DNA from 2 places in the Glaciecola sp. G7-5 genome. Region 2 is predicted to be linked to the other one. Evidence: predicted binding sites of a transcription regulator. Region 2 holds the regulator's gene; the other holds the start of a gene.
The links. Region 2 encodes LexA, which represses DNA repair genes until DNA is damaged. Its sites were predicted from a motif close to TACTGTATNNNNATACAGTA; they were not measured.
Positions count from the first base shown of each region.

Region 1 (4,805 bases), 1.2 Mb from region 2:
CACGAAGCGAGAAATAGTATGGTATTTATCTTGCCCGTATAGGCGACGAGTTTCAGCGTAGGTGATTACCAATTCTTGCATTGCACGGGTCATGCCCACGTAGGCTAAACGGCGTTCTTCTTCAAGTCGGTCAGGCTCTTCGTTACTCATATTGCTGGGGAACATGCCTTCTTCAACACCTGCTAAAACGACTAATGGAAATTCTAGTCCTTTGGCTGTATGAATCGTCATAAGTTGCACTGCGTCTTGGTCTGCATCGGCTTGGGCTTCACCGGCTTCTAAACTGGCGTGTGCCAAAAACGCGGCCAAAGGGGTCATCTCTTCTGTATCATCGGGCATTTCGAATTGCTTAACCGCAGTCACAAGCTCTTGTAAGTTCTCGATTCTCGCTTGGGCTTTATCACCCTTCTCTGCTTGATACATTGCATATAAGCCAGACCCTTTTATGACTGTATCGGCCTGCTCATGCAATGGCATTTCGTAGGTATCTTTAGCTAGGTTATTAATGGTGTCAAAAAAACTGGCCAAGGCATTTGCAGCGCGTCCCGATAAGCGTTTCTCGCTGATCATTGCATTACCCGCATCCCACATTGATTTGTTTTGCTCCCGTGCGAATTGACGAATATTGCCTAAGGTTTTGTCGCCTAAGCCCCTTGCTGGGGTGTTCACCACTCGCTCAAAGGCAGCGTCGTCAACGGGGTTACTCAACAAGCGCAAATAGCTCAAGGCATCTTTTATTTCTTGGCGTTCGAAGAATCGTAGCCCACCATAAATACGATAAGGCATGCGCTGGTGCAATAAAGCTTCTTCTAAAACACGTGATTGCGCGTTATTGCGGTATAAAATTGCGCATTCTGCTAAGGCCGCACCTTGTTCATGAAAGTCTTTTATGCGCGCTACAATAAAACGCGCTTCGTCTACTTCGTTAAAGCCGGCATAAAGCGCTATTTTTTTACCTTCTTCACCTTCAGTCCATAGCTTTTTACCTAAGCGGCCGCCGTTATTATCGATAACTGCGTTAGCCGCATTTAGAATATTACTCGTTGAGCGGTAGTTTTGTTCAAGGCGTATGGTCTGTGCATTAGGGAAGTCTTTTAAAAAGTGCGAAATATTTTCAACATTTGCACCGCGCCAGCCGTAAATTGATTGATCGTCATCTCCCACAATCATCATGTTGTTGTCTTTGGTGGTCAGCAGTTTAAGCCATGCATACTGAATATTGTTTGTGTCTTGAAATTCGTCTACTAATATGGCTCTAAATCGTTGTTGATAGTGTTTTTTGAGTGAAGCGTTATCGCGAATAGTTTCAAAACAGCGCAATAGTAGTTCAGCAAAATCCACTAAACCTGAGCGCTGACAAGCATCTTCGTAGGCTTGATAGATATCGCGCATTTTCTTTTGATTTGGGTCGTCGAAGGTCTCAACTTGAGCTGCTCGTAATCCTTCGTCTTTATTGCCATTTATGTACCATTGCACTTGCTTTGGTGGCCAATGTTTTTCATCTAAGTTAAGTGCTTTAATGAGTCTTTTAACTAAACGATATTGATCATCAGAGTCAAGAATAGTGAAATTTTGTGGGAGTTTTGCTTCTTCGTAATGCAGTCTAAGTAAACGATGGGCCAGCCCATGGAAAGTACCCATCCACATATTATTAAGCGAGCTGCCCATTAGTTTCTCAACTCTAGAACGCATCTCTTTAGCGGCTTTATTGGTAAAGGTTACTGCTAATATGCCATAGGGAGAGATGTGCTCAACTTCCATTAACCATGCAATGCGATGCACTAGCACCCGGGTTTTACCGCTTCCTGCACCTGCCAATATCAGCATGTTTTGGTTTGGTGCCCCAACAGCTTCGCGCTGTGGGTCGTTTAGTTCGTCAAGAAGCCGTGATACATCCATTAAATAACCTTTGTAATACCAGTGAAGTGTGTAAACACCTTTTTTATAAGCGCCTAATATAGCAAGAAAGAGGCCGTAAAGCTGTCTATTTATACAGCATTTGTGGCCAACTGAAAACCTGTACCAAGAATAGGCTACTTAGGACGACTTTTAGAGATTACTTCTCCCAAACTTGCATATTGATTTGCGCCTAAACGAGCTAAAGGGTTTACACTTAATGCATTTATATACATGCGCTCGTCTTTTTCGTTCACTACACTGTCATTAAGGTATAAAGAAATAGCTTGTGCAAATACCAGTTGTTGTGGTGAATTCCCAATTTCGCTAGTACTGTGTACTTTACATAAATACGCAATAGGGCAATCAGCTATACGTTTTAAAGGCCAGCCTTGCTGTTCAACCAAGGTGATATTATTTTGGTTCACTTCACTTTCACCATAAGCGAGGGTTGACGCAGTTGCTGTGACCGTGTCTGCTTGCTCAACATGGGCAATATGGATAACGCAATAGGCCCCTTCTACCAAGTTCGTGGCAGTATCTTTAAATGCCCCGTTAGGTTTTTTACCCATCGACAACATACACAAGGGTGGATCTGAACATACGGCATTAAAATAGGAGAACGGCGCCAAGTTCATGCTTTTATTCGTGTTTTCGCTAAGCACCCAAGCAATAGGGCGAGGAATAATGGTTTGGGTCATTAGATGGTAAATATTACTACTCGATAGGCTCGATAAATCTATATTCATAAACGCTTCTCTGTTATCAGGCTTGGTTTGGCGTACAATTTTAAGTGAAAACGGCGATATTTTTAGAGCCAATAATGGCCAAATTAAGCCGCTTTTACCTCTAGTATATCTTTTTAGCATAAAAATAACGGTTTTTAGCGTAAATTTATTGGCTAAGCTTATTCATTTCTCTTGTATTTAGCACTACACTAGCCGATACACAATAAGTGTTTATTAATTAGATAAGTATTATGGGCAAAGATAACCGTGTTAAGTTAGATGAGTTTGATGAAGAAGAATTAGCGCACGCATCAGATCATAAAAGTGCAGCAAAAATAAGAGCTGAGCTTGAAAAGAAAAAGCGCGAGAAAAGACTCAAGAACAACGAGTCTAAACAGCGTCATCACAGTGAGCATGAATCAAAAGACGATTATTGAGTGGTCTTCAAGCATATAGGATTTGGCTTAACCATTATTGCTATCGCTTGTTTTGTGCCAGGCATAATACTGCCTATGTTCGTTCTAAATATGGACATGGCGGTGGGCTTGTCTGGTGCAGGATTTACTTCAGGTCTTGTCAACAAAGAACTTTCAATTCTTGCTACGGTGTCTGAGTTGTGGCGCGAGCAGCGGTATTTAGTTTCCTTCCTTATTTTCGCTTTTTCTATTTTAATTCCAATTGCGAAAACGGTACTAGTTAGCTTCGCCTATTTCATACACGATACCGTAAAGCAACAAAAGCTGACAAAATTCGTCGCGATAATAGGCAAGTGGTCCATGGCCGATGTGTTTGTTGTGGCCGTGTTTTTAGCGATATTGTCTACCAACCATGCGCAAAGTAAAGAAGCGCACGAACTTTCCTTTTTCGGTATGAAAATAGCCTTTGAAATAAGTACCCAGACCTTATCTAACGTAGGGCAGGGGTTTTATTTCTTTGTGGCGTATTGCGTATTATCTTTAATAGGTAGCCAGTTCATACTGAAAAGTGTAAATGATAATATTAGCTCGCTAAAAATACCCGATGCTGAGCAATTGCAATAACTCTATTACACGGGTAACAGTCAGCAATACCGTTATTTAACGGCGGCGTTGTCATCAAAAATGTTTTGGTCCATTGAGTCGCAAGGCATATCGCAGTTGGGCTTACCTACTATTTTCGCCGGCACGCCCGCGACTGTCACGCAAGGTGGTACGTTGATTAATACGACGCTACCCGCGCCTACTTTTGAGCCTCTACCAATTTCGATATTGCCGAGTATCTTAGCACCCGAACCAATCATTACACCTTCACGTACTTTAGGATGGCGGTCACCTGACTCGCTACCAGTACCTCCAAGAGTGACTTCTTGTAAGACTGAAACATTATCTTCAACAACTGCGGTTTCACCAATAACAATGCCGGTTGCATGGTCTAACATAACGCCTTTTCCTATGCGTGCTGCAGGGTGAATATCAACTGAAAATACCTCAGAGTTTCGGCTTTGTATAAATAGTGCTAACTCTTTACGCCCAATTTGCCATAAATAATGCGCTAAACGATGCACCTGCAATGCTTGAAAGCCTTTAAAGTAAATCAGTACTGGCAGGTAACTAGATACAGCAGGGTCTCGGTGCACAATGGCTTGCGCGTCAGCAACAGCAGCCTCAACAATTGCGGGGTTGAGCAAATATGCTTCATCAAACATTTCACTTACCGCAATAGCTGGCATTACATCGTCGCTTACTTTATTCGATAAGATAAAGCTTAGCGAGGTCTCAAAATTATGGTGGTTTTGTACGCAGGCGTGCAAGTAGCTCGCAAGCATAGGCTCTTTCGCAGAAACTTCTTTAGCTTCTTGTTTTAAGGCAAGCCAAAAGGCTTCGCTGCTGATGGTGTTATGCATAGTCATGGCTTTTTGAATTAGTTGCTAATGCGTAGTGTAGAACAATACATGTAGGCATTAAAGTGAATCAAAAGAGGAGGGCATGAAAAAGTCCGCGAAAGCAGACTTTTGAAACATGTATCAAACTCTTGGTTCGTATTAAAGAGACAAGTGCATACTGACCGGACAATGGTCTGAGCCAAGAATATCAGTATAGATGTCAGCTTCTTTGATTTTATTTTGTAAGGCAGATGAGACTAAAAAGTAGTCTATCCGCCAGCCTACGTTTCGTTCACGGGCGCCAGCTCGATAGCTCCACC
Region 1 covers NZ_CM147892.1:1,685,779-1,690,583, forward strand. The annotation lists gene uvrD (DNA helicase II) at 1-1,899, opposite strand, end outside; gene AC0L6H_RS07290 (flavin reductase family protein) at 2,034-2,645, opposite strand; gene AC0L6H_RS07295 (hypothetical protein) at 2,876-3,061, shown strand; gene AC0L6H_RS07300 (paraquat-inducible protein A) at 3,137-3,664, shown strand; gene cysE (serine O-acetyltransferase) at 3,697-4,506, opposite strand; gene AC0L6H_RS07310 (exodeoxyribonuclease III) at 4,645-4,805, opposite strand, start outside.
Region 1: uvrD (DNA helicase II) is a predicted target of LexA. The motif match lies at 1,979-1,998, and genes of this name have one in related genera.

Region 2 (4,805 bases):
ATAGAGACGACCCTGCCTATACCTTCTTTTTATCTAATCAAGCTTAGCAGCATTTAGTACGCGTATTATAACCGCTCTAAATGCTGCACTATTTCTGGCCATACAAGGGGCATAATTGCTTCTTTAAGCGCCAAACTAGATTCAGAAAACGCCAGACTGCCATCTTCACGGCTTTGCACTAAATGATTTTCTTTGAGTGCATTAACGAAGGTGGCCAACACGTTTTTGTCATAAAACTCAGGAGAATGCATGCCGAAAAGTGATGACAGACGTTCGGCAATACCCGTGGATTGGCGTTCGAGCTGGGCCCGCCCGATGGTTTTTTCTGATTCTAATACACGTAGTACTACTGCATAGCGTTGCCACGTTTCTTGCATAGCTCTACTTAACAACCATGCACTATGGAATTCAGCCGAGCTAGGTTCAACAACGGTTAAGTATTTACCCTTTTGTACAAGCATGCCTACAGATTTTAAATAACTTATCAGTTGTTCAACGTAAGCGCTGACTTCATCGCTGCTAAAATACATAAAAAATTCACGCTTTAGCATTGGATAAAGCTGCGCCGTTAGTTCGAGTAGTGTGCTCTTGCTGATATTCTTGTGGGCGAATACGGCAGCCATAATCAAGCTTGGTAAGGCAAACATATGTAATATGTTGTTGCGATAAAAGGTGAGCAAAACAGCACTGTCTTTTTTCGGCGATACCATTAATCCAAATCGATCTTCGCTTTGCTGAAATCTATTGAGTGCTAGGGTCCGCTCAACAATTTGACTCGCATCTTCGTCCGGAAAAGTCGCATCTTTACTGTAGGGGCTTTCTTTAAACAAGGACAGGAAGTCGTCGATTGCTTTGACTAAATCGTCTTTACTCATAATGTGAGTTTTTGACGACAATAGACAAAACGCGAGTAGCGCAGTCCCACTTAAGGCTGCATTTTTGTTAATATTTGCCATTACTGAATTTGCCAACACATTGACTGTCGGCGTTAACCATTTCGGTTTTTTATCTTCATCATTTATATCATTGCGCCAATCAGGGACTTGCTTGTCGAGAAAATTATGTAAAGCGATGGGTTCACCAAAATTAACATACCCGTGGCCGTAATTTTTAAGCTTCCTGATAGCGGAAAAAACTTGAGTATTAGACTCTTTTTGTTTCCCTTTTCCTTTTAACTCTTTCTGGTAGCTTTTAACTTCCATAACGTGTTCATAACCCAAATAAACAGGCACGATAGACACCGGTCGTTTGACACCTTTTGTGACTGCTTGAATGGTCATTGCAAGCATGCCCGTCTTAGGAGGAAGCAATCTGCCCGTTCTACTGCGACCTCCCTCGGGGAAGTATTTAACTGAGTATCCTTTATTAAAAAGTAACTCTAAGTATTCCCTGAAAATACTGCTGTATAATTTATTGCCAGCAAAGCTTCGACGTAAGAAGAACGCACCACAACGCCTAAATATGGGGCCTGCAGGCCAAAAATTCAGGTTAATACCGGCGGCAATGTGCGGCGTTACCAAGCCTTCGTTATAAATCACATAGGTTAATAAAAGATAGTCCATGTGACTTTTATGGCAGGGCACATAGATTATTTCATGGCCGTTGGCAGCTAATTCACGTACTCGCTCAGCGTGCTTTACTTCTATACCATCATATATTCTGTTCCAAATTCTCGAGAGCACTCTTTCACCTAAACGGATAAGACCTTCTCGATAGTCGGCGGCAATTTCATCTACGTATTTTTTAGCTTGTTTTTTTGCTTTTTGGGGGCTCAGTTGCTTATTTTGGATTTCTTCTTCAATCGCTAGTTTGACGCTTGGTGCGCCTAGCACAGAATTATATAATTCTTGACGTTCGAGCAAGGTTGGCCCTGATAAGACCTGACGTTTGCGCTGAAAATGGGTGCGTGCGACGCGAATAAGCTTGTGCGCAATTTGCTTATCACTCCCTTGAAGCAGGGCCATTTGGCGGGTAGAGACAGGTTTAGAATAACTAACAAAATTGTCTCTACCAAAGAATAAAACGATGAAAAACTTACGTAACCAGTTCGGTGAAGCCTTTACGGCGATAAGTTGCGCCCAGCCAGACTTACTTTTACCAGCAGAGCGTCCCCACGATATAAACACAGGAATTACCTGAACATCTAAATCTTCGTGCTCACGCTGATATTGAAACATCTGGGTAAAGTTATCTTCAATTGTAGTAGGTTTAATTTTGCGAGAAAAAATGCTTTGCGGCCTATCTAAATAGTAGCTTCGTTTGTGTTCGAGGTTAAGCAAAGACAATTTTTTTAAAGGGCTGGGAAGTCCTAGCTCTTGGCTTGACTTTTCAAGTGCAATTGAATCGGTTAACGATTTCGTTTGCAGTAAATAAACGATGGGTCTGCTTTTATCTATACCCAATTCTTTTTCTAAATCAGCAGGGACACTCTTTACCTTTACTAGCCATCCGATAGGTTTGGCGAGTACAAAACGTAGAAACGAGGCCATCCAATTCATAGTCACTCCGACTTTATATGGGTTAGTTAATACGGTATACATTACACTTTTTGAAGATGTATGCCAGAGGATTCGCCGTTATCAAAAAATGCACAAGCACCGCAGCGAAAACAATGTTAACACGAAGCTAATACAGACGAGAATCAAAAATCGTGTAGTAATTTATGGCATTTTGCCCTCGTACATCACAACGACTATTTACAAATAGTTGTTGCTTCTTGATGTTTAAAGGATATACTTCGTTTAACTGTATAGAAAAACAGGCTGTTTATGCGTCCACTAACTCCACGACAACTACAAGTGCTCGATCTGGTGAAAAGCACAATGATTGAAACCGGCATGCCACCTACTCGCGCCGAGATTGCACGAGAACTCGGGTTTAAGTCAGCTAACGCTGCTGAAGAACACCTTAAAGCTCTTGCTAAGAAAGGCGTAATCGAAATTTTACCAGGCACCTCTCGTGGTATTAAGTTGAATGTTGATCTTGAAGATCAAGTCGAAGACGGCTTGCCTCTAATTGGTCAAGTGGCTGCTGGTGAGCCTATTTTGGCGCAAGAGCATATCGAAAACCGCTTCAAATGTGATCCCGCCATGTTTCACCCGCGCGCAGACTTTTTGCTTCGCGTAAAAGGGGAAAGTATGAAAGACATCGGCATTATGGATGGTGATTTGCTAGCTGTACATAAAACAGACCAAGTGAATAATGGTCAGGTTGTGGTAGCCCGAGTTGATGAAGATGTTACCGTTAAGCGCTTTGAACGAAAAGGCAGTGAAATACTATTGCATGCTGAGAATGAAAGTTTCTCCCCAATTCGTGTTGATTTAGCATCTCAGTTTTTTACGATAGAAGGCCTCGCAGTAGGCGTAATTCGCGACCGTAGCGACCTCTAATAAAATTTACTGCTTTTAAAAAGCAATTAGAATACAGATATTCATAGTAAGGGCAGTTCCTTTTGGACTGTCCTTTTTTGTATGCGTGTTTTACTGTTAAATCGAAAAACGCGATGATATTCAGCAAAAAAAAACGATAAAACACTAGACTACTGAAGCGAATTGAAAGATTATTGTGCCGCTATTAACAAAAAAAGAACAAATGTATTACTTTAATTTAAAACTATGTCTGCAAATCGTGTTTTCTCGTTTTTTTAGAACCAAATTCGACTTGTTAGGCGTAACGGGAGTGTTAGTGTGAAGTTCAGAAATATCATTTCTTCTCTGTCTCTTTTCTTAGTTGCTTGCTCAAGCTTTGCAGCGGATGTGGTCGATACTGGCCGGTCAGATTTGAACATGCGCCCAGGCGTCTCAGATATCAGTAACCAAGTTTACGATTTGCACATGCTCATGTTTGGGATTTGTGTTGTCATCGCAGTGGTCGTATTTACCGTCATGTTTTACTCAATGGTGGTACATCGCAAGTCAAAAGGTGCAAAAGCAGCCAACTTTCATGAGAATTTAACCGTTGAAGTCGTATGGACGGTAGTGCCTTTCATCATTTTGATTTTTATGGCAGTTCCTGCCGCCTATACGCTGATTGACATGGAAGACGCGAGTAAAGCCGACGTTTCAATTTTAGTAACTGGGTCGCAGTGGAAGTGGAACTATCGCTATATGGATAATGACATTGAGTATTTCTCGGTGTTAGCTACTGAGCAGGGACAAATTCGCAACGAACTCACCAAGACAGAAAACTATCTGCTAGAAGTTGACCGTCCACTCGTTATTCCAACAGGTAAAAAAGTACGATTTCTAATTACCTCAGATGATGTTATCCATTCTTGGTGGGTACCTGATTTTGCGGTCAAAAAAGATGCTAACCCAGGCTTTATTAACGAAGCTTGGACGAAAGTAAATACCCCTGGTGTGTATCGCGGCCAGTGCGCTGAGCTTTGTGGTAAAGACCATGGGTTTATGCCTATTGTCGTTGTTGCTAAAGACCCGGCTGAATATGATGCTTGGGTGGCTGAGCAAGAAGCGATGGCTCAGCGCGCTCGGGAAGAAGAACAGCGTTTACTTGCCATGAATATGACCATGGAAGAAGCAATGTCACAAGGTAAAGGTATTTATGATTCAGTATGTGCTGCGTGCCATATGCCTAACGGTGAAGGCTTGCCCGGTGTATTCCCAGCACTTAAAGGTTCAGCATTGGCTCTTGAGGATATCCCAGGGCACATCAGAATTATCGTAGAAGGTAGCCCCGGTACATCGATGGCTTCATTCGCTAAACAATTAACAATGTCAGAAATTGCCGCTGTGGTTACTTATGAGCGTAATGCTTGGGGTAACAACACTGGTGACCTAGTACAGGCA
Region 2 covers NZ_CM147892.1:507,101-511,905, reverse strand. The annotation lists gene ilvA (threonine ammonia-lyase, biosynthetic) at 1-47, shown strand, start outside; gene plsB (glycerol-3-phosphate 1-O-acyltransferase PlsB) at 66-2,498, opposite strand; gene lexA (transcriptional repressor LexA) at 2,769-3,389, shown strand; gene coxB (cytochrome c oxidase subunit II) at 3,687-4,805, shown strand, end outside.